DNA from 4 places in the Kineococcus halophytocola genome. Region 3 is predicted to be linked to each of the others. Evidence: riboswitches for the same ligand, from Rfam matches in the RefSeq annotation. Region 3 holds a riboswitch; each other region holds the start of a gene.
What was found. Region 3 has a riboswitch for S-adenosylmethionine ahead of AB2L27_RS11040 (putative leader peptide). Riboswitches for the same ligand answer to the same signal wherever they lie in the genome.

Region 1 (4,473 bases), on a different contig from region 3:
CGCCGCCGACGATCCCGGCCTGCGCCGTCATGTCGACGATACCGATGAAGATGAACGTGTAGCCCAGGATGAGCGGCCCGAGCCCTTCGGGGATGACGACGCCGACGAGGATCGAGAACCGCGAGGCGCCCACCGCGCGGGCCGCCTCGACCACGCCCGGGTCGACGCTCACGAGGGACTGCTCCACGATCCGCGCCACGGCGAACGCCGCCGCCAGCGAGATCGCGAAGGTGACGGCCGTCGTCCCGATCGTCGTGCGCACCACCGCGATCTGCAGCGGCGTGATCGCCGCGAGGAAGATGACGAACGGGATGGGCCGCACCAGGTTGACGACGAAACCGATGATCCCGAACACCAGCCGGTTGCCGAACAGGTTCCCGGGGCGCGTCGCGTACAGCGCCGTCCCGAGCGCCAGGCCGATCACCCCGGAGACGATCAACGAGACGACCGACATGAGCAGCGTCTGCCAGATCGCGTCCTTGAACACGTCCAGCGTGTCGAGGAAACCGCTGAAGTCCATGCTCAGACCTCCTCGTCCGCGTGGATGCCCCCGGCGCGCAGCGCGTCCAGCGCCGCGTCGACGGAGGGCCCGGTGAGTTCGTAGGTCAGCGACCCGGTGCGGCGCTCACGGATCTCCGAGACCCCGCCGTACACCAGCTCGGCGGTCGTGCCGGTCTGCCGGAACGCCGCGTCGATCCGCTGCTGCAGGCCGGCCTCGTCGGTGATGCGCACGCTGACGATCCGCCCCGGGTGCTGGTGGCGCAACCGCGCCAGGGTGTCCGCGGACGGCCGGTCGTGGGTGGCGCTGCGCACGAACCGCTGCGCGGCGGGGGTCTGCGGGTCCGAGAACACGTCGTACACGTCCCCGATCTCCACGAGCCGGCCGTTCTCCATGACCGCGACCCGGTCGGCGATCTGCCGCACCGCGTCCATCTCGTGCGTGATGACGACGATCGTCACCCCGAGCTCGGTGTTCACCCGGCGCAGCAGCGACAGGACCTCGGTCGTCGTCTCCGGGTCCAGCGCGCTCGTCGCCTCGTCGCACAGCAGCAGCGGCGGGTTCGTCGCCAGTGCCCGCGCGATGCCGACGCGCTGCTTCTGCCCGCCCGACAACTGCTCGGGGTAGGAGTGGGCCCGGTCCAGCAACCCCACGAAGTCGAGGAGCTCGGCGGTGCGCCGGTCGCGTTCGGCCTTGTTCCCGCCCGCGACCTTCAACGGGTAGGCCACGTTCCCGGCGACCGTGCGGGACCGGAACAGGTTGAACTGCTGGAAGATCATCCCGATCTTCGAGCGGGCCGCCCGGAGTTCCCCCTCGGACAACGTCGTGAGGTCCTGCCCGGCGACCAGGACGCTGCCCGACGTCGGCTTCTCCAGCGCGTTGAGCAACCGGACGAGGGTCGACTTCCCGGCTCCCGAGTAGCCGATGACCGCGAGGACCTCGCCGGTCTCGACCTCCAGCGAAACGGCGTCGACCGCCGTGACGGTGGAACCGTCACGACGGTCGAAGCTCTTGCTGACGTCCGTCAGCGAGATGAGAGCCGTCACTTGTCCGCGGCAGCCTTCGCGTCGGCCTCGACCTTCGTCGTCTCCGCCTGCAGGTCCGCCGCCGGGACGTCCTGGACGACCGCGCCCGGGTTCTCCTCCAGGAAGACCTCCTGCACGGCCGGGTCGTGCCACAGCGCGGCCAGGTCCAGGTACGTCTGGTTGCCGACGTCGGCCTTGCGGGCCGTGAAGATGTTCACGTACGGCGCCGCGGCGGGGGACGACGGGTCGTCCTTGACGATGATGTCCTCGACCGGCAGGCCCGCCTTGGTGGCGTAGTTGTTGTTCACGATCGCGGCGGCCACGGACCCGGACTGCAGGGCGCTCGCGGTCTGGTCCGCGGCGACGGTGGTCACCTGGACCTTGGACGACTCGATGTCGTTCGTCTTGGAGAACGCCGTGCCGCCGTCCTTCAGCGTGACCAGACCGGCCTGCTGCAGGACCAGGAGGCCACGGGCCTCGTTGATCGCGTCGTTCGGGATCGCGACCTTGGCGTCGGCGGGGAGTTCGGCGACGGACTTCGCCGTCAGGGAGTACAGCGGCAGCGGGTACACGGCGGTGGCGCCGATGGGCTGCAGGTCGTCGCCCGCGGTCGCGTTGTAGTTCGCGAGGTACTGGATGTGCTGGAACTGGTTGAGGTCCAGCTGGTCCTGCGACAGCGCCGGGTTCGGCTGGGTGTAGTCGGAGAAGTTGATCAGCTCGACGTCGACGTCGTACCTGGACTTGGCGAGCTCGACGTAGGGCGTCCAGTACTTCAGGGACTTGTCGGCGACGCCGATCTTCACCGTCGTCGGTCCGGTGCCACCGGCGGCGCTCGTGCTGGTGCTGTCGTCCCGGGTACCCAGGACGACGGCGACGACCACGACGATCGCGACGACGACGGCGGCGACCACACCGATGAGCAGGCCGCGGCGCTTGGGCTTGTCGGGCAGGGCGGGGGTGTTGGACACGGGATCACTCCGGGAGTCGTTCGGCGGGCGCGCGGCTCGCAGCACCCCGTGCTCGACGGTGTCCGTTGATCCGCGCTTGCCGGACGGGGACGTCCGGCCAGGTCCTCACCTGGGGCACCCCACCGCGGGGGAGGGTTGCCGGACAACGAGCCAGGGCTTGCCGTTGTCACTCATGACCTGCCGCAACGGTAGCACCGGTGACGCGGTGCCCGGGCCGGGCGCGGCGACCGGCCCGCTCAGCCCGCGGCCGCCTCCCGCGCCCGGTCCAGGGCGTCGGCGACGGCCAGGTACCCGAGGGCGGCGTCGGCCAGGACGTCTCCCCGCTTGGCCGGCGACCCCGGCGACCAGCGCTTGTCGTCGTACTCCACGGCGCTGCGGCGCAACGCCTCCCGGCTCACGCGCAGTTCCCGCCCGAGGCGCTCGACGAGTTCGCCCGGTGCGGGGGCCGCCGGTCGCAGCGCGGCCCCGTCCCCGGCGCGCAGCTGCACGAGCACGTCGTGGTCCAGGCCGTCGTGCTCGGTCCAGAACCGCACGGGCCGGTCCACGACGTGGTTCCACACCGGCGCCTGCGCCGACCGGAACCACAGCACCACCGGTCTGGTCTCCAGCCCGGAGGCGGCCAGCCAGTGCCCGCCCGCCGGTGGCCGGGTGCCGGCGGCGCTGTCCTCCTCGGCCGCGTTCGTCACCAGCGCCACCTGGACGGCGTCGGCGTCCGGCAGGTCGTCGCGGCGGGGCCCGAGCAGCGCGCCGAACACCCACGCCTCGCTCACGCGCAGCCGCACGATCCCGGCGGGCTGACGGCTCACGTGCGCGCAGCGGTCGGCGACGTCCTCGAGGGTCCGCAGGGCGGTGGTCCACTTCACGGACCCCAGTGTGGGAGAGGTTGCGGGTCGGGCCGGGACCGGGCCTAAGCTGCGCCGGTGGATTCGACCGAGCTGAGGGCCCTGCAGAAGCCGTTGAAGGACTCCTACCGGGAGGACCCGGCCAAGGCGCTGGTGCCGGCCAAGGCCGTCGCCGTGCTCGACGGGCAGTCCATCGGCGTCTCGGTCGACGGCTTCGCCGGGACGACCCGCGCGGGCCTGCACCCCGCCGCCGGTGGGGACGGCACCGAGGCGTGCTCGGCCGACATGCTCTGCGAGGCCGTCGCCGCGTGCGCCGGGGTGACCCTGCGCAGCGTCGCGACCGCCATGGGCGTCGAGCTGCGCAACGCCTCCGTGACCGCCGAGGCGCACTGGGACGCCCGCGGCACCCTGGGCGTGGCCCGGGAGGTGCCCGTCGGCATCACCGACGTGACCATCACCTTCGACTTCACCTCCGACGCCGACGAGGCGACCGAGCAGAAGATGATCACGCTGGCCGAGCGCTACTGCGTCATCGCCCAGACCCTGCAGACCCCGCCGAAGGTCACCGTCCAGCGCGCCTGACGCCCCCCGGTCCCGGATCGTCGACGCGCAGGGCCGGACCCGCCGGCCCACCGCGTCGACGGTCCCACCCCCGCGGGCCGCTGGCTACGATCAGGGCGTGAGGACCCGATCCGCGCCGCCGGCCCCGCCCGCGCGCGAATCGCTCGCCGACTCCGTCCACGCCTCGTTGCTGGCCTGGCTCATGGACGGCAACGCCGCGCCGGGGCAGGCCCTGAGCATCGACGGCCTCGCCCGCACGCTCGGCGTCTCCCCGACCCCGGTGCGCGAGGCGATGGCGCGCATCGAGTCCACGGGCCTGGTCGAACGGGTCGCCATGCGCGGCTACCGCGTCGCGGGGCTGCTCTCGCGCGAGGAGGTCGACCAGCTCATGGACGCCCGCCTGCTGCTGGAGTGCCACAACGTCGCCGCGGCCGCCGCCCGCGTCGACGAGGCCCTCCTGGCGGAGCTGGCGGACACGGTGCGGCGCATGACGTGCGCCCCCACGGGGCCGTCCTTCGTCGACTACCAGGACTACCACCGCGCCGACCACGAGTTCCACCGCCTCGTGAACCGCGCGG
Region 2 (4,473 bases), on a different contig from region 3:
CGTCGTCCCAGCTGTGCCACAACCGGCGGACGACGTCGATCCACTCCTCCGCCCGGTCGTACGCGAGGTCGTGGGCGACGGGTTCGCGCCCGACGTGCCGGGCACTGCCCACGTCGGTGACGAGGTTCAGCCCGAACCGGTCGCCCGAGAGGTGCTGCAGCGTGGCGGCCTGCCGCGCGGCGAGGTAGGGCGGGGTGATCCCGGCGTTGACCGTGGGGACGACCCCGAGGTGGGTGGTCGCGGCGAACAGGTACGGCGCGAGCAGGAGCGGGTCGTGCTTCGGGCCGCCGTACGCCGCGCGCACCCGCAGGTCGAGCGTGGCCGGGTTCCCCAGCGAGACGGCATCTTCGACCACGACGAGGTCGAACCCGGCGCGTTCGAGGTCGCGGACGGCGTGGGCGTACAGGTCCGGGCGCGTCCAGTCGTCGTTCCACGCCTGGTAGTCCCGGCCCCAGCCCTGCGGGCCGAAGCCCCGGGAGAAGAAGTACCCGAAGTGCTGCAGCCGGCCCATCAGGACCCCACCTCCACCAGGGCGGGCTCGCGCGTGGCGGCCAGGGCCAGTTCGAGGTCGGCGAGGAGGTCGGCGGGTTCCTCCAGGCCGATCGACAGGCGCAGCAGCCCGGGCCAGATCCCCGTCTCGAGCCGTTCGGCCTCGGTGCGGTGCGCGTGCGTGGTGCTGGCCGGGTGGATGACGAGCGAGCATACGTCCCCCACGTGGGTCATCCGCGTGAACAGCTGCACGGCGTCCACGAACCGTTGTGCTGCAGTCCGTCCGCCGGCGAGCGTGACGGACAGGACCGCCCCGGTGCCGAGCGGCAGCAGACGCTGCGCGACGGCGTGGGACGGGTGGTCGGGCAGGGCCGCGTGGTCGACGGACACGACCTCGGGACGCTCCAGCAGCCAGCGGGCCAGGAGTTCGGCCGTGGCGCTCTGGCGGGCCACCCGCAGCGAGAGCGTCTCCAGGCCCTGCTGGACGAGGAACGCGTTGAACGGCGAGATGGCCGGTCCCAGGCGGGACGCGACGACACCGCGGGTGTGCTCGACGTAGGCCCGCCGCGGCCCGTACCGGTCGACCCAGCTCACCCCGCCGAGGACGCCGACCGGGGCGGTGAGGTGCTCGAACCCCGACCAGTCGAACCCCTCCCCCGTGACGACCACGCCCCCCAGGGCGGCGCCGTGACCGGCGAGGAACTTGCTGGCGGAGTGCACGACGACGTCGGCCCCGTGCTCGAGCGGGCGCAGCAGGTACGGCGTGGCGAAGGTGTTGTCCACGACGAGCGGGACGCCGTGGCGGTGGGCCACGGCGGCGACGGCCGGGACGTCGAGGACCGTGTTCTTGGGGTTGGCGATCGACTCGGCGAAGAACGCGCGCGTCGTGGGACGCACCAGCCGCTCCCAGTCCTCGGGACCGGCCGCGAAGTCGACGGTGATCCCGAGCCGGGCGAAGTTCTCCAGGAACAACCCGCGCGACCCCTCGTAGAGGTCCGCGGCGGCCACGAGGTGGTCCCCCGCCCCGAGGACCCCGAGCAGGGCGACCGTGAGGGCGGCCTGCCCCGTGCCGAGCAGCAGGGCGTCCGTCCCACCCTCGAGGGCGGCGAGCCGTCGTTCGACGGCGGCCGTCGTCGGGTTGCCCATGCGGGTGTAGACGAACCCGTCGTCCTCCCCGGCGAAGCGGGCCCGGGCCTGCTCGAAGTCGTCGAAGACGAACCCTGCCGTCAGGTGGACGGGGGTGACGCGGGCGCCCGTGACGGGATCGGGTTCGGTGCCGGCGTGGACCTGCCGGGTGGCGAAGGACAGGGGGGTGCTGGGGACGTGCGGCATCGCAGGGCCTTCCGGGGGCAGGACGGGTGAGGTGTCGGGGCGGTCAGGCCCGACAGGTCATCCCGGCGCTGCGCAGCAGGTCGATCACGAGACGCCGCGTCAGCGGTGCGTGCTCCATCGGTGGTCCTCTCCCATCGGTCCTGGCGGGAGCACCGACCCCGGCGGGGCGGTTGCTGCGGCGTCGACGAGCCAGGTCTCTCGGCCGCTCTGGATGGCCCCTCCAGTGGAGAGCACCGCGGCCCGGGCTGTCAAGCGCTTCACACGATCGGGGTAGCGTGCGGCGGCGTGATCCTCACGGCGATGCTCTTCTACCCCGGCGGCGAGCACCTCACGAGCTGGCGGCTGCCGGGCGGCCGGCCCGCCGACTACCTCTCGGTCGGCTACTACGAGGACTTCGCCCGGACCGCGGAGCGGGCCGGGTTCGCCGCGGTCTTCTACGCCGACGAGCTCTACGTGTGGGACCGGTTCCCGTCGGGGGTCGAGCACGTCGCGAACCTGCGCCCAGAGCCCTTCGGACTGCTCGGCGCGCTGACGCGGTGCACCGAACGGATCGGTCTCGTCGCGACGGTCTCCACCACGTACAACGAGCCGTTCCACACCGCTCGCCAGGTCGGGTCCCTGGACTTCCTCAGCTCCGGCCGCGCGGGCTGGAACCTCGTGACGTCCGCGAGCGACGAGGAGGCGCGCAACTTCGGCCTGGACCGCAACCTCGACCACGCGGCCCGGTACCGCCGCGGCGCGGAGTTCGTCGAGGTCGTCCACGGGTTGTGGGACAGCTGGGACGACGGGGCCGTGGCCCCGGACGTGGCGAGCGGCCGGTACGCCGACCCGGCCGGGATGCACGTGCTCGACCACGAGGGCGAGTTCTTCCGCGTGCGTGGTCCCCTGAACCTGCCCCGGCCACCCCAGGGGCGGCCCGTGCTGTTCCAGGCCGGGTCCTCCGAGGACGGCCGACGGCTGGCGGGACGGCACGCCGAGGCGGTCTTCGTCCCCGGGTCGGCCCCGCTGCCCGGCGCGCAACGTCTGTACGAGGACTACAAGTCCCGCGCCGTCGCGGCCGGCCGCGCGCGGTCCGACCTGCTGGTCCTGCCGGCCCTCTCCCCCGTCCTCGGCGCCACGACCGCGCAGGCGCGTGAACGGGTGGACGAGATCGAGGCCCTGACCCCGGACCGGCTGAGCCTGGACTGGCTGTCGCACCACCTCGGCGTGGACCTGTCCGACCGACCGCTCGACGAGGAGTTCCGGTTCGACTTCGCGGGCGGCTCGAACCAGGTCCAGACCGTGTACGAGGGGATCCGGAAGCTGGTGGACCGCGACCGGTTCACGCTGCGCGAGCTGTACCGCGTCATGCTGCGACGGCGGTTCCTGCCGGGGACCCCCGAGGAGGTGGCCGACTGAATGACCCAGCGGTTCACCTCCGGTGCGGCGGACGGGTTCACGCTCGCCTTCTCCTCCGTACCGCAGGGGGTTGAGGAGTTCGCCGAGCAGGTCGTGCCGCTGCTCGTGCGCCGCGGTGTGCTGGCCCCGGAACTGCGGTCGGCGACGCTGCGGGGCAACCTGGGCCTGCCGGTCCCCCGCAGCCGCTGGGCCTGACTCAGGCGCCGAGCTCGGCCAGCCGCGGGACGACCTGCTCACCGAACCGGCGGACGCTGCCGGGTTCGTAGTACCCCCGGAAACCGCCGTGGACGTGGGTCACGCCGAGCGCGGCGAACCCGCGGCACTTCTCGACGAACGCGTCGACGTCGGCCGGGTCGGCGACGTCCATGACGGTCCTCTCGATCTCGTCGTAGTCGCGGCCGACCTCCTCGCAGTGCCGCTTGAGGACGTCGAGCTTGTGCGCGACGTCGTCCATGCCGAAGAGGTTGCAGGCGTCGCCGTACTGGGCGACCAGGCGCAGGGTCTTCCGCTCTCCCCCACCGCCGATGAGGATCGGCGGGTGCGGGCGGCGCAGCACCGGCGGGCTGTTCAGAGTGCGCCCCAGCGTGTAGTGCGTCCCGGTGAAGGGTTCCTCCGAGTCCGACCACATCTGCCGGCAGATCCGCAGGGTCTCCTCGAGCCGCTCGAAGCGTTCAGCCGTCGGGGGGAAGGGCAGCCCGAGGCCGGTGGCCTCCTGCTCGAACCAGGCGGCGCCGATGCCGAGCCAAGCGCGCCCGCCGGAGAGGACGTCGAGGGTCGTGACGAGCTTGGCCAAGAGGCCGGGTTCCCGGTAGGTCACGGCGGTGACCCAGGCGAGGAGCTCGACCCGTTCGGTACGGGCCGCGATGAACCCGAGCGTCGTGTAGGCCTCCAGCATCGCGCGTTCGACGTCCCCGATGGGCGGGATCTGCCAGAGGTGGTCCATGACGCTGACGGAGCGGAAGCCGGACTCCTCGGCCTCGGTGACGACGCGGACCAGGTCCTCGCGCAGGGTGGCGGGGCCGCCTGGGTTGGTGAAGTCGGAGACGTGCAGACCGATGTGCATGGGAACTCCTGACGCGCGACGGGTCCGGTCGTCCGGACGCTACGCCTCCCCGTCAGCGCAGGCGCACCCGCATGGGTCCCTTCGCGGTCGAGGGGTCGACGACGCGCCCACCCTGGGTGATCTCGGCCTCGCCCGCCGCGACGAGCCGCCGCGCGGCCGACCGCGCCGGTTCCATGAGGTCGCGCCAGTCC
Region 3 (4,473 bases):
CGCGCAACCGGCCCAGCAGGACGTCGGACGTCCGTTCCACGTCCGGGACCGGCAACCGGGCTTCCACCAGCGCCTGGGCCCGGACCTCGTGCGGACCGCTGGTCGAACCGGCCGTGAAGGCGGCCGCCCCCGGGGTGGGGTCGGCCTCGACGTGGACGCCGGCGCCGAGGAACCGCACGAGCCCGGCGCGGGCCAGGGCGGCCAGCTGCCGGAGCCGGTGCGGCGGGGGGCCGCTGGCGACGTAGCTGAAGAACCCGTGCCACCAGCCGTCGAGGTCGACCGCCGCCGACCGGGCGTTCAGCCGGCCGGCCGCGTGCAGCGCGGCGGTGACGGCGTACGCGGACAGCACGGCCGCGAGCACCGCGGCGTCGGGGGAGAACCTCGGGTCGCCGCGCCGCGCGCGGTCGTCCTCGAGGTGCTCCAGGACGCGGGCGTGGACCTCCTCGCCCGAGGTCCCCCACCAGCCGTCGAGCGGGCGGTCGAGCTCGGCCGGGTCGAACCGGTCCGCGGGGTCCGGTACGGCGCGCCCGACGAGGGCGTCGAGTTCGGCCGAACCCCAGGCCGCCCGGGTGAACGCCTCGTCGAACTCCGCGGCCGGCAGGGTCGTCCGGTCCGGGTGGGACCGGAACAGCTCGCGGTAGTGCGCGCCCGCCATCTCCCGCGCGATGAGCGGCCAGAGGTCGGCGCGCAGGTCCAGCGGGGCGTCGCCGTGCTGGGCCGCCACGGCCTGCGCGGAGTAGAAGCGGGGGAGCCCCAGGTCGGTCGGGACCGGGTACTCGATCTTGGAGCGGTAGGGGACCCCGCGTCGGGACCCCACGTGCAACCGGGGTTCGCGGCCGCTGGGCCGGTAGTCCAGCGAACCGTCCGGGCGTTCGGTGAACCGGCCACCGCGACCCTCGGTGAGGCGCACCACGAGGTCGACGAAGGCCAGGCCCATGCCCACGACGACGACGTCCGCGCCGGGGCGCAGGACGTCGAGGTCCTGCTCGCTGGTGTACCCGGGGCGGACGTGGGCCAGCCCGTGGTCCCGGGCGAAACCGGCGGCGCGCCGCTCCCGGGGGCCGGGGCGTACGCCCAGGTGCCCCTGGGCCAGGAGCACGACGTCGACCGCGAGGGTTCCCGCCGTGCCGTCCAGGTGGAGCATCTGACCCCCGTCGGCGGGGTCGTCCGCGAGGTCCAGGACGGTCCGCAGGTGCCGGTGCACCCGGACCCCCGCCGGGAGGGCGGCCACCGTGCGGTCCCAGGCGTCGGCGAAGTAGCGGCTGGCCAGGCGCCGGGAGGTGAAGGACGCCGGGCCGTGACCCAGCACCTCCTGGCGCAGCAGGTCGTCCCCGGCCGCGGTGGCCTCGCGCACCAGGTCGGCGCGGTGCTGCGCGACCCACTCCTCGAGCGAGGGTCCGCGCAGGACCGGGGCGGTGAGCCCGGTGACCGACGGGTCGGGCAGGACGGTGACGTCGGCGGCGCGGGAGTTCATCCACAGCAACGGGTCCTGCGCCGCGCGCCAGACCCGGCCGGCGCCGGAGTCGAAGGGGTCGACGACGTGGACCTCGAGCGGGCGCCCGCCGGCGTGGGCCGCGAGGCGCTGCAGCAGGACGAGGGTGCGCGGGCCGGCGCCGACGACGCCGACACGGGTGGGACGAGACACGAGGGCTCCCGGGGAGGTGCCGCGAGGGCACGGGGTGACGTCCGCGGGTACGGCCGCGACGGACGGGGGGTCAGCGCCCGGGACAGACCGCCGAACTCAGGCGACCGAGGTCCACGTGCCGGCGGCGGACGAGCGGGGACCGGGGTGCGGTGCGTTCACTCACGGGTCGACTCCCATCGGTCCTGGCGGAAGCACCCGCGCCTGATCGCTCAGGGGGTTGCTGCGGCGTCGACGAGCCAGGCCTCTCGGCCGCTCTGGATGGACGGTGCGAAAATACCCCACGCAGGCTCCGGGCGGCAAACCCCGCCCGGGTACCCGACCGCAGGACCGGAGGCACCGATGACCACCGAGACGCGCACCGCACCGGCGGCCCCCACGCGGGCGGGCTGGTCGCTCGAGGTCGGCGGGGAACCCCGGGTGCACGTCCTGCACGACAACCCCGACTGGTTCGCGCCGTTCGCGGCCGCGTTCGCGGCCGCGGGGGTGCCGTTCCAGGAGGTGCTGCTCACCGACGGGTCGATCGACCTCGACGCCGAACCCGCCGCCGGCGTCTACTGGTCGCGCCTGAGCGCCTCCTCGCACACCCGCGGTCACGACCACGCCAAGGAGTTCACGCGGTCCGTCGTGGCCTGGCTGGAGGGCTGGGGGCGCCGCGTGGTCGGGGGATCGCACGTCGTCGAGCTCGAGGTGAGCAAGGTCCGCCAGCACGCGCTGCTGCGCCGCCACGGGATCGACGTCCCGCGCACGCTGGCCGTGTTCGGCCGGGACGACCTGGCCGTCCGGGCGCGACAGCTGCCGGCGCCGTTCATCACCAAGCACAACCAGGGCGGCAAGGGACTGGGTGTGCGGAGGTTCGACTCCCACGAGGAGTTCGAGACCTACGCGGCCTCCCCGGAGTTCGAGGAACCGGCGGACGGCGTGACGCTGCTGCAGGAGTTCCTGCGGACCGCCGGGCCGTTCGTCACGCGCGCGGAGTTCGTCGGTGGGCGGTTCGTGTACGCGGTCCGGGTGGACACCTCGACGGGCAGCTTCGAACTGTGCCCCGCCGACGCCTGCGAGGTGCCGGGGACGGTGGTCGAGCCGTTCGCCCTGCGCCCGGAGGTGACCGCCGACACCCCGGTCGTGCGCCGCTGCGCCGAGATGCTGCGGTCGGCCGGTCTGGAGATCGCGGGGGTCGAGTTCGCGGAGACGGTCGACGGTCGCGCTGTGGTCTACGACGTGAACACCAACACGAACTACAACCCCGCGGTGGAGGCGGTCGCCCCGGAGTCGGCCCCCGGGGCGATCGCCCGTCACCTCGGCGACCTGCTGCGCGCCGAGCGGTTCCACCGCCCGGCGACGGAGGTCAGCGCCGGGTGAGCGGGGCCCGCAGGCCCAGGTGCTCGCGCAGCGTCGTCCCCGCGTACTCGGTCGGGTAGGCCCCGCGGTCCTGCAGGGCGGGCACGAGCTGGTCGACGATCTCGTCCAGACCGCCCGGCACCAGGTAGGGCGTGATGTTGAACCCGTCGCTGGCGCCCGTGCGCACCCAGCGGGTGAGCTCGTCGGCCAGCTGCGAGGCGGTGCCGGCGAAACCGCGCTCGGAGGAGTTGTGGAGCACCAGTTCGCGCAGCGAGTACTTGTTCTCCTCCGCGATCGCCCGCCAGCGCTGCGCCAGCGCGCGGGCGTCGGCGCCGGCCCGGTGCGCGCCGCGGGTGCCGTCGATGTCGGTGATGACGGGGTCGTGCGCGGGCAGGGGCCCGTCGGGGTCGAGGTGCGAGAGGTCCTCGCCCCACACCTGCCCCACGAGGGACAGGGCGGTGGCCGGCGTGACCTGCTGCTCCAGGACCCAGCGCGCCTTCTCCTCGACCTCGGCCTCGTCGTCCGCCACGACGATCTGCGTCCCGGGCAGGACGAGCACGTCGCCTTCCGGGCGTCCGGCCGCGACGGTCCGCCGGCGGATGTCGTCGGCGAACTCCAGGGCGTCGGCGTGGTCCGTGCCGTGCCGGGAGAAGACGACGTCCGCCGTCCGCGCCGCGAAGTCGCGCCCCGCGGAGGAGTCACCGGCCTGGAACAGGACCGGGTGCTGCTGCGGGCTGCGCGGGACGGTCGGGGTGAACTCGACGTCGAAGACCCCGTCCTGGACGCGGACGGGCGTGAAACGCTCGCCGTCCCAGCTGTCCCACACCCGCTGCGCGGTCCGGACGAACCGTTCGGCGCGCTCGTAGCGGTCGGCGTGGTCGAGGTACCCGCCGCGCCGGAAGTTCGCCCCCGTCCAGGCGTTGTCGGTCGTGACCACGTTCCAGGCGGCGCGACCGCCGGAGAGGACGTCGAGCGAGGCGAGACGGCGCGCCAGGTCCGCGGGGTCGTTGTACGTCGTGTTCTGCGTCGCCACGAGACCGATGTGCGTCGTCAGACCGGCGAGGGTCGCGAGTTCGGTCAGGGCGTCGGGGCGGCCGACGACGTCGAGGTCGTGGATCTTCCCGCGCTGCTCCCGCAGGCGCAGGCCCTCGCCGAGGAAGAACGCGTCGAACAGCCCGCGCTCGGCCGTGCGGATCAACTGCGCGAACGTCGAGTGCGCCATCTGCGACCCGCTGCGGGGGTCGGACCAGATGGTGCTGTGGTTGACGCCCTGGAAGAAGACGCCGAAGTGGACGACGGCGTCGGGGAAGCGGAGGTCGTCGGTGGCCGGGGTGCTCATCGTGGTCTCCTCAGGCGTCCGCGAGCTGGGGGGCGAACCGGTTGGCGGGGCGTTCCAGCCCCAGCGTGCTGCGCAGGGTCGCCCCGGGCAGCGGGGCCCGCAGCAGCCGCGCGACGCGCAGCGCGGGCAGCGTCGTGCGGACCAGCGCGCG
Region 4 (4,473 bases), on a different contig from region 3:
CCGCCGAGGTCGCCCGCCGCGAGCAGGACCGCGCCCGGGACCGGGAGGACCGGGTGGCCGCCCACGCCGACGAGGTCGCCGACCTCGCCGCCCGGCTGGGGACCCCCGCCCGGGCCGACCGCCCCGACCAGGTCGAGGTGGCCCTGGCCGCGCTGGAGGACCGGTTGCGCCGCAGCCGCGCCGACGAACGGACCGCGACCGGGCTGGACCGGCAGGCGCAGGAGGTGGCCGCCGCCGCCGCGGCCGAACGCGCCCGCTGCGAGCGGGCGCAGGCGCGGCTGGGCGCCCTGGCCGCCGAGGGCGAGGACCCGGGCGCCCTGGCCGGGCGCGCCCGCCGCAGCCGGGACCTGCTGGACCTGCGGGAGCGCGAGCGCGAGGAGACCGCGGCCCTCGCCGCCGAGGTGGGCCGCGCCGAGGACGTGCCGGCGCTGCTGGAGCAGACCGGCGCCCGCTCCGACGCCGACCTGCGCACCGACGAGGAGGCGGCGGCGCTGGCCGACGAGGAGGCCCACGAGGTGTGGGCCCGGGCCCACCAGGACCTGGCCCGGGCCGAGGTGGAGGTGGAGCGGCTGACCTCCGGCGTCGACGCGAACGTGCTGGCCGCCCAGCGCGCGGAGGCGCTGGCCGGGTTGCAGGCCGACACCGAGCGCTACGTCGTGGTGGACGTCCAGCGCACGGTCCTGCGCGGCCGGCTCGAGGAGTTCTCCGCCACCCGGGCCAACCCGCTGCTGGCCGAGGCCGGGGAGGTGCTGACGCTCCTGACGGGGGGCCGCTGGACCGGTCTGGTCGCCCTCGACGACGGCGGGGACCGGCGCCTGGCGGTGCGCCGGGCCGACGGGGAGCTGCTCGAGGGGGCGGCCGGTCTGAGCGAGGGGACGGCCGACCAGGTCTTCCTGGCGCTGCGGCTGGCGGCGGTGGCCGACCAGCACCGCGCCCTCGTGGCCTCGGGGCAGGGACCGTTGCCCGTGGTGCTGGACGACGTGCTCATGACCTTCGACGAGACCCGCACCCGGGCGGCGCTGGAGGCGCTGGCCGAGCTGGCCCGGGACGTGCAGGTCGTGCTGCTGACCCACCACGCGGACGTGGCCGGTCAGGCCCGGGAGCTGGCGGCCGCGGGGGCCGCGGTGAGCGTCACGCAGCTGCCGGCCCCCTCGGCGGTGCCCACCGGGTCCACCGGGTCCGCCGGGGGTTCCGGGCGGCGGGACCGGGGCGGTGTCGACCAGCAGCTCGTGCGGGCGTGGGCGCGGGAGCAGGGGCACGCCGTCGGCGACCGCGGGCGGGTGAGCGAGGACCTGGTCCGCGCCTACCGGGCCGCGCACGACCTGGAGGAGACGGGCTGAGGTCCGTCCGGGTGCGGCGCGGCGCTCAGAACTCCTGCAGCTGCAGGCGCATCCACGGGCTGAACGGCCCGGGGTCGGCGGCGACCTCGGCGCGCAGGACGTCCAGGTCGACCCAGCGGGCGGCGTCCACCTCCGCCGGGTCCAGGGCCAGCTCGCCGTCCAGGCGGGCCCTGAAGACGGGGCAGACCTCGTTCTCCACCGTCCCGTCGGCCATGACCGCGCGGTAGCGGAACGTCGGCAGCAGGGGGGTGACGTCGGCCACGGGGGCGCCCAGCTCCTGCACCGAGCGCCGGGCCACGGCCTCGGCGGGGTCCTCCCCCGGGCCGGGGTGGCCGCAGAAGGAGTTCGTCCACACCCCCGGCCAGGTGCGCTTGACCGCCGCGCGCCGGGTCAGCAGCGTCCGTCCCGCCCCGTCGACGATCCAGCACGAGAACGCCAGGTGCAGGGGTGTGCTCGTGTGGTGCACGTCCGCCTTGGGCGCCGTGCCGCAGGGCGTGCCGTCCTCGGTGAGGAGGACGACCAGTTCGACGGTGGGGTCGGCCGGGGCGAGGGTCACCCCCGCACCGTAAGCCGTCGCCGCAGCCGCGGCGAGCACGGGAGGCCGACACGCCCGGTGCCCGCCCGGCCGGGCGGGCACCGGGGCCGGGGTCAGGCCGGGGTCGGGCCGGGGTCAGGCCGGGACGGGCTGGGTGGCCGCGACGACGGCCTCGTCGAGCTCGGCGCCGAGCTGGAGGTCCTCCCCCGCCGCCAGGCGCGCCTCGAGCTCGCGCACCCGCGGGATGACCAGCTCGCCGAACGCCTCGACCTCCTCCTTGACGTGCAGGAAACCGAGGAGCAGCAGGTCGACGCCGACGAGCCGGTAGGCCAGGACGCGACGCGCCACCTCCTCGGGGGTGCCGACGAGGCCGGTGCGGAACCCGTCGTTGTACTGGACGAGGTCGCGGAACTCGCTGTCGGCCCACATGCCCTTGCCGTCACCGGTGGCGTTGCCGGCCTCCTGCACGGCCGCGCCGAACCCCTCGACCTTGGTGCGGTCGGCCTTGGCGATGATCTCCTCGAGCACGGCCTCGGCCTCCTCGCGGGTCTCGCGCACGAGGGCGAAGCCGTTGAGGCCGAACCGGACGGTGCGGCCGTGCTGGGCGGCCTGGGCGGAGACCTCGCGCACGCCCTGGGCGGCGTCGGCCAGCGACTTGCCGTTCATGAAGTACCAGTCGCTGACCCGGCCGGCCATCGCCTGCGCGGCGGTGGAGTTCCCGCCCTGGAACAGCTCGGGGGCCGCCGTGGGCTGGGGGCGGAAGGTGATGTCGGTGGCGTTGAAGAAGTCCCCGGACTGGCTGTACCCGTCCTGGCTCCACACCCCGCGCAGGAGCTCGATGAACTCCTCGGACTGCTGGTAGCGGTCGTCGTGCTCGTGCCAGGTGACCCCGAGTTGTGTCGCCTCGTTCTTGAACCAGCCGGACACGATGTTCAGCGCGAGGCGGTTCTGGGTGAGTTCCTGCGTGGTCGCGGCGAACTTGGCGAGCACACCGGGGTGCCAGAAGAAGGGGTGGACGGCGGCGATGACCTTGAGCCGCTCGGTGGCCAGCAGCAGGGCCAGGGAGAACGAGGTCGACTCGTGCTGGGCGTCGGCGCCGTAGGAGGCGAGGTAGCGCACCTGGGTCAGCGCGTACTCGAACCCGACCCGTTCGGCGGCCCGGGCCACCTCGACGTTGTAGGCCGGGTCGTGGCTCGTGCGCTGCTCGATCGTCGAGACGACGAGACCGCCGGAGACGTTGGGGACCCAGTAGGCGAACTTCAGGGGCTCGTGCAGGGGCATCGCGGCGCGTCCTCCATCGGTCCTGGCGGTAGCACCCCCGTGGGTTGCTGCGGCGTCGTCGAGCCAGGTCTCTCAGCCGCTCTGGATGGGATCCCCCGCAGCGTACCCCCTCCTCCGGGCGAACGCGCCCGGCTCATTTCGGGACCAGTACGACGTTGTGCCGCAACGGATGTCGGAGACCCCCTTCCACCTCCTCCCCACCCCCTCCCCGGCCGCGGACGTGGCGGAAACGCTTGACGGGGATCTCCGGCGGCTGTCAGAGTCCCTGCAGGTCATGAGCGCCAGCGTCAAGCCCCGGCTCGCTGGCCGGCAACCCTGGTCCGTCACGGGGTGCTCCGGGTGAGGACCAGGTCCGCAGGGGTTGCGGACAAGGACGAACCAGGAGTTCCCGTGTCGATGGACTGTCGCCGCTCCCGCTGAGCGCACCCCTGCTCCCCCCTCCCCACCGGACCCGGCGTCGCGCCGGGCCCGCGACCTCCCCTGCCCGGCCCCCGCCGGCCCTGTCGCCCAGGAGACGACGTGATCGAACTGCGCCACCTCACCAAGACCTACGGGGAACCCCCGCGCACCACGACGGTCCTGGACCGCCTCGACCTCACCGTCCCCGCCGGCAGCATCACCGCCGTCGTGGGCCCCAGCGGTGCGGGCAAGAGCACGCTCGCGCAGTGCGTGACGCTGCTGACGCGCCCGACGTCGGGATCGGTCCTCGTGGGCGGCCAGGACCTCACCCGCCTGGGCGCGGACCGGCTGCGCGAGGCGCGGCGCCGCATCGGGACGATCTTCCAGTCCGACGGCCTGCAGACGCGGCGCACCGCCGCGCAGAACGTCGAACTCCCCCTGCGCTACCTCGGCGTCGTGACGCGCGACCGGCGGCGGCGGGTGGGTGAACTGCTCGAACGGGTCGGGCTGGCCGGGCTCGCCGACCGCTACCCGCACGAACTGTCCGGCGGGCAGCGCCAGCGCGTCGGGATCGCCCGCGCCCTGGCCCTGCGCCCCGGCGTCCTGCTCTCGGACGAGGCCACCTCGGGGCTGGACCCGCAGGCCACGGCCTCGATCACCGGCCTGCTGCGGGAACTGCGCGACGACCTCGGGCTGGCCATCCTGTTCATCACCCACGAGATGGACACCGTCGTCGACGTGGCCGACGCCGTCGCCCGCCTGGAGCACGGCCGCATCGTCGAGGCGGCCCCGCTCCTGGACGTGCTGCGGGACCCGGCCTCCCCCGTCGGGGCGGCCCTGCTGCCCCGCCGCGGGGTGGGGGACGCGCGCGGTCTGGCGGTCTGGGAGGTGCACTACCGCGGCGACGACGTGCCCGCC

Region 1: linked by a shared signal. The riboswitch ahead of AB2L27_RS12995 (MetQ/NlpA family ABC transporter substrate-binding protein) and the one ahead of AB2L27_RS11040 (putative leader peptide) in region 3 are both predicted to bind S-adenosylmethionine.
Region 2: linked by a shared signal. The riboswitch ahead of AB2L27_RS19185 (O-acetylhomoserine aminocarboxypropyltransferase/cysteine synthase family protein) and the one ahead of AB2L27_RS11040 (putative leader peptide) in region 3 are both predicted to bind S-adenosylmethionine.
Region 4: linked by a shared signal. The riboswitch ahead of sfnG (dimethylsulfone monooxygenase SfnG) and the one ahead of AB2L27_RS11040 (putative leader peptide) in region 3 are both predicted to bind S-adenosylmethionine.

Annotation. Positions count from the first base shown of each region.
Region 1 is NZ_JBGFTU010000014.1:20,889-25,361, forward strand. It holds gene AB2L27_RS12985 (methionine ABC transporter permease) at 1-520, opposite strand, end outside; gene AB2L27_RS12990 (methionine ABC transporter ATP-binding protein) at 523-1,545, opposite strand; gene AB2L27_RS12995 (MetQ/NlpA family ABC transporter substrate-binding protein) at 1,542-2,492, opposite strand; SAM riboswitch class IV at 2,560-2,670, opposite strand; gene AB2L27_RS13000 (DUF7711 family protein) at 2,729-3,355, opposite strand; gene AB2L27_RS13005 (OsmC family protein) at 3,413-3,916, shown strand; gene AB2L27_RS13010 (GntR family transcriptional regulator) at 4,014-4,473, shown strand, end outside.
Region 2 is NZ_JBGFTU010000032.1:10,189-14,661, forward strand. It holds gene AB2L27_RS19180 (LLM class flavin-dependent oxidoreductase) at 1-511, opposite strand, end outside; gene AB2L27_RS19185 (O-acetylhomoserine aminocarboxypropyltransferase/cysteine synthase family protein) at 511-1,821, opposite strand; SAM riboswitch class I at 1,933-2,039, opposite strand; gene AB2L27_RS19190 (NtaA/DmoA family FMN-dependent monooxygenase) at 2,107-3,219, shown strand; gene AB2L27_RS19195 (hypothetical protein) at 3,220-3,414, shown strand; gene AB2L27_RS19200 (LLM class F420-dependent oxidoreductase) at 3,416-4,282, opposite strand; gene AB2L27_RS19205 (DUF3253 domain-containing protein) at 4,335-4,473, opposite strand, start outside.
Region 3 is NZ_JBGFTU010000011.1:38,251-42,723, reverse strand. It holds gene AB2L27_RS11045 (FAD/NAD(P)-binding protein) at 1-1,645, opposite strand, end outside; gene AB2L27_RS11040 (putative leader peptide) at 1,716-1,808, opposite strand; SAM riboswitch class I at 1,816-1,910, opposite strand; gene AB2L27_RS11035 (ATP-grasp domain-containing protein) at 1,985-3,004, shown strand; gene AB2L27_RS11030 (NtaA/DmoA family FMN-dependent monooxygenase) at 2,991-4,322, opposite strand; gene AB2L27_RS11025 (LLM class flavin-dependent oxidoreductase) at 4,333-4,473, opposite strand, start outside.
Region 4 is NZ_JBGFTU010000019.1:2,030-6,502, reverse strand. It holds gene AB2L27_RS15595 (AAA family ATPase) at 1-1,340, shown strand, start outside; gene idi (isopentenyl-diphosphate Delta-isomerase) at 1,366-1,896, opposite strand; gene sfnG (dimethylsulfone monooxygenase SfnG) at 2,011-3,156, opposite strand; SAM riboswitch class I at 3,167-3,248, opposite strand; SAM riboswitch class IV at 3,427-3,536, shown strand; gene AB2L27_RS15580 (methionine ABC transporter ATP-binding protein) at 3,676-4,473, shown strand, end outside.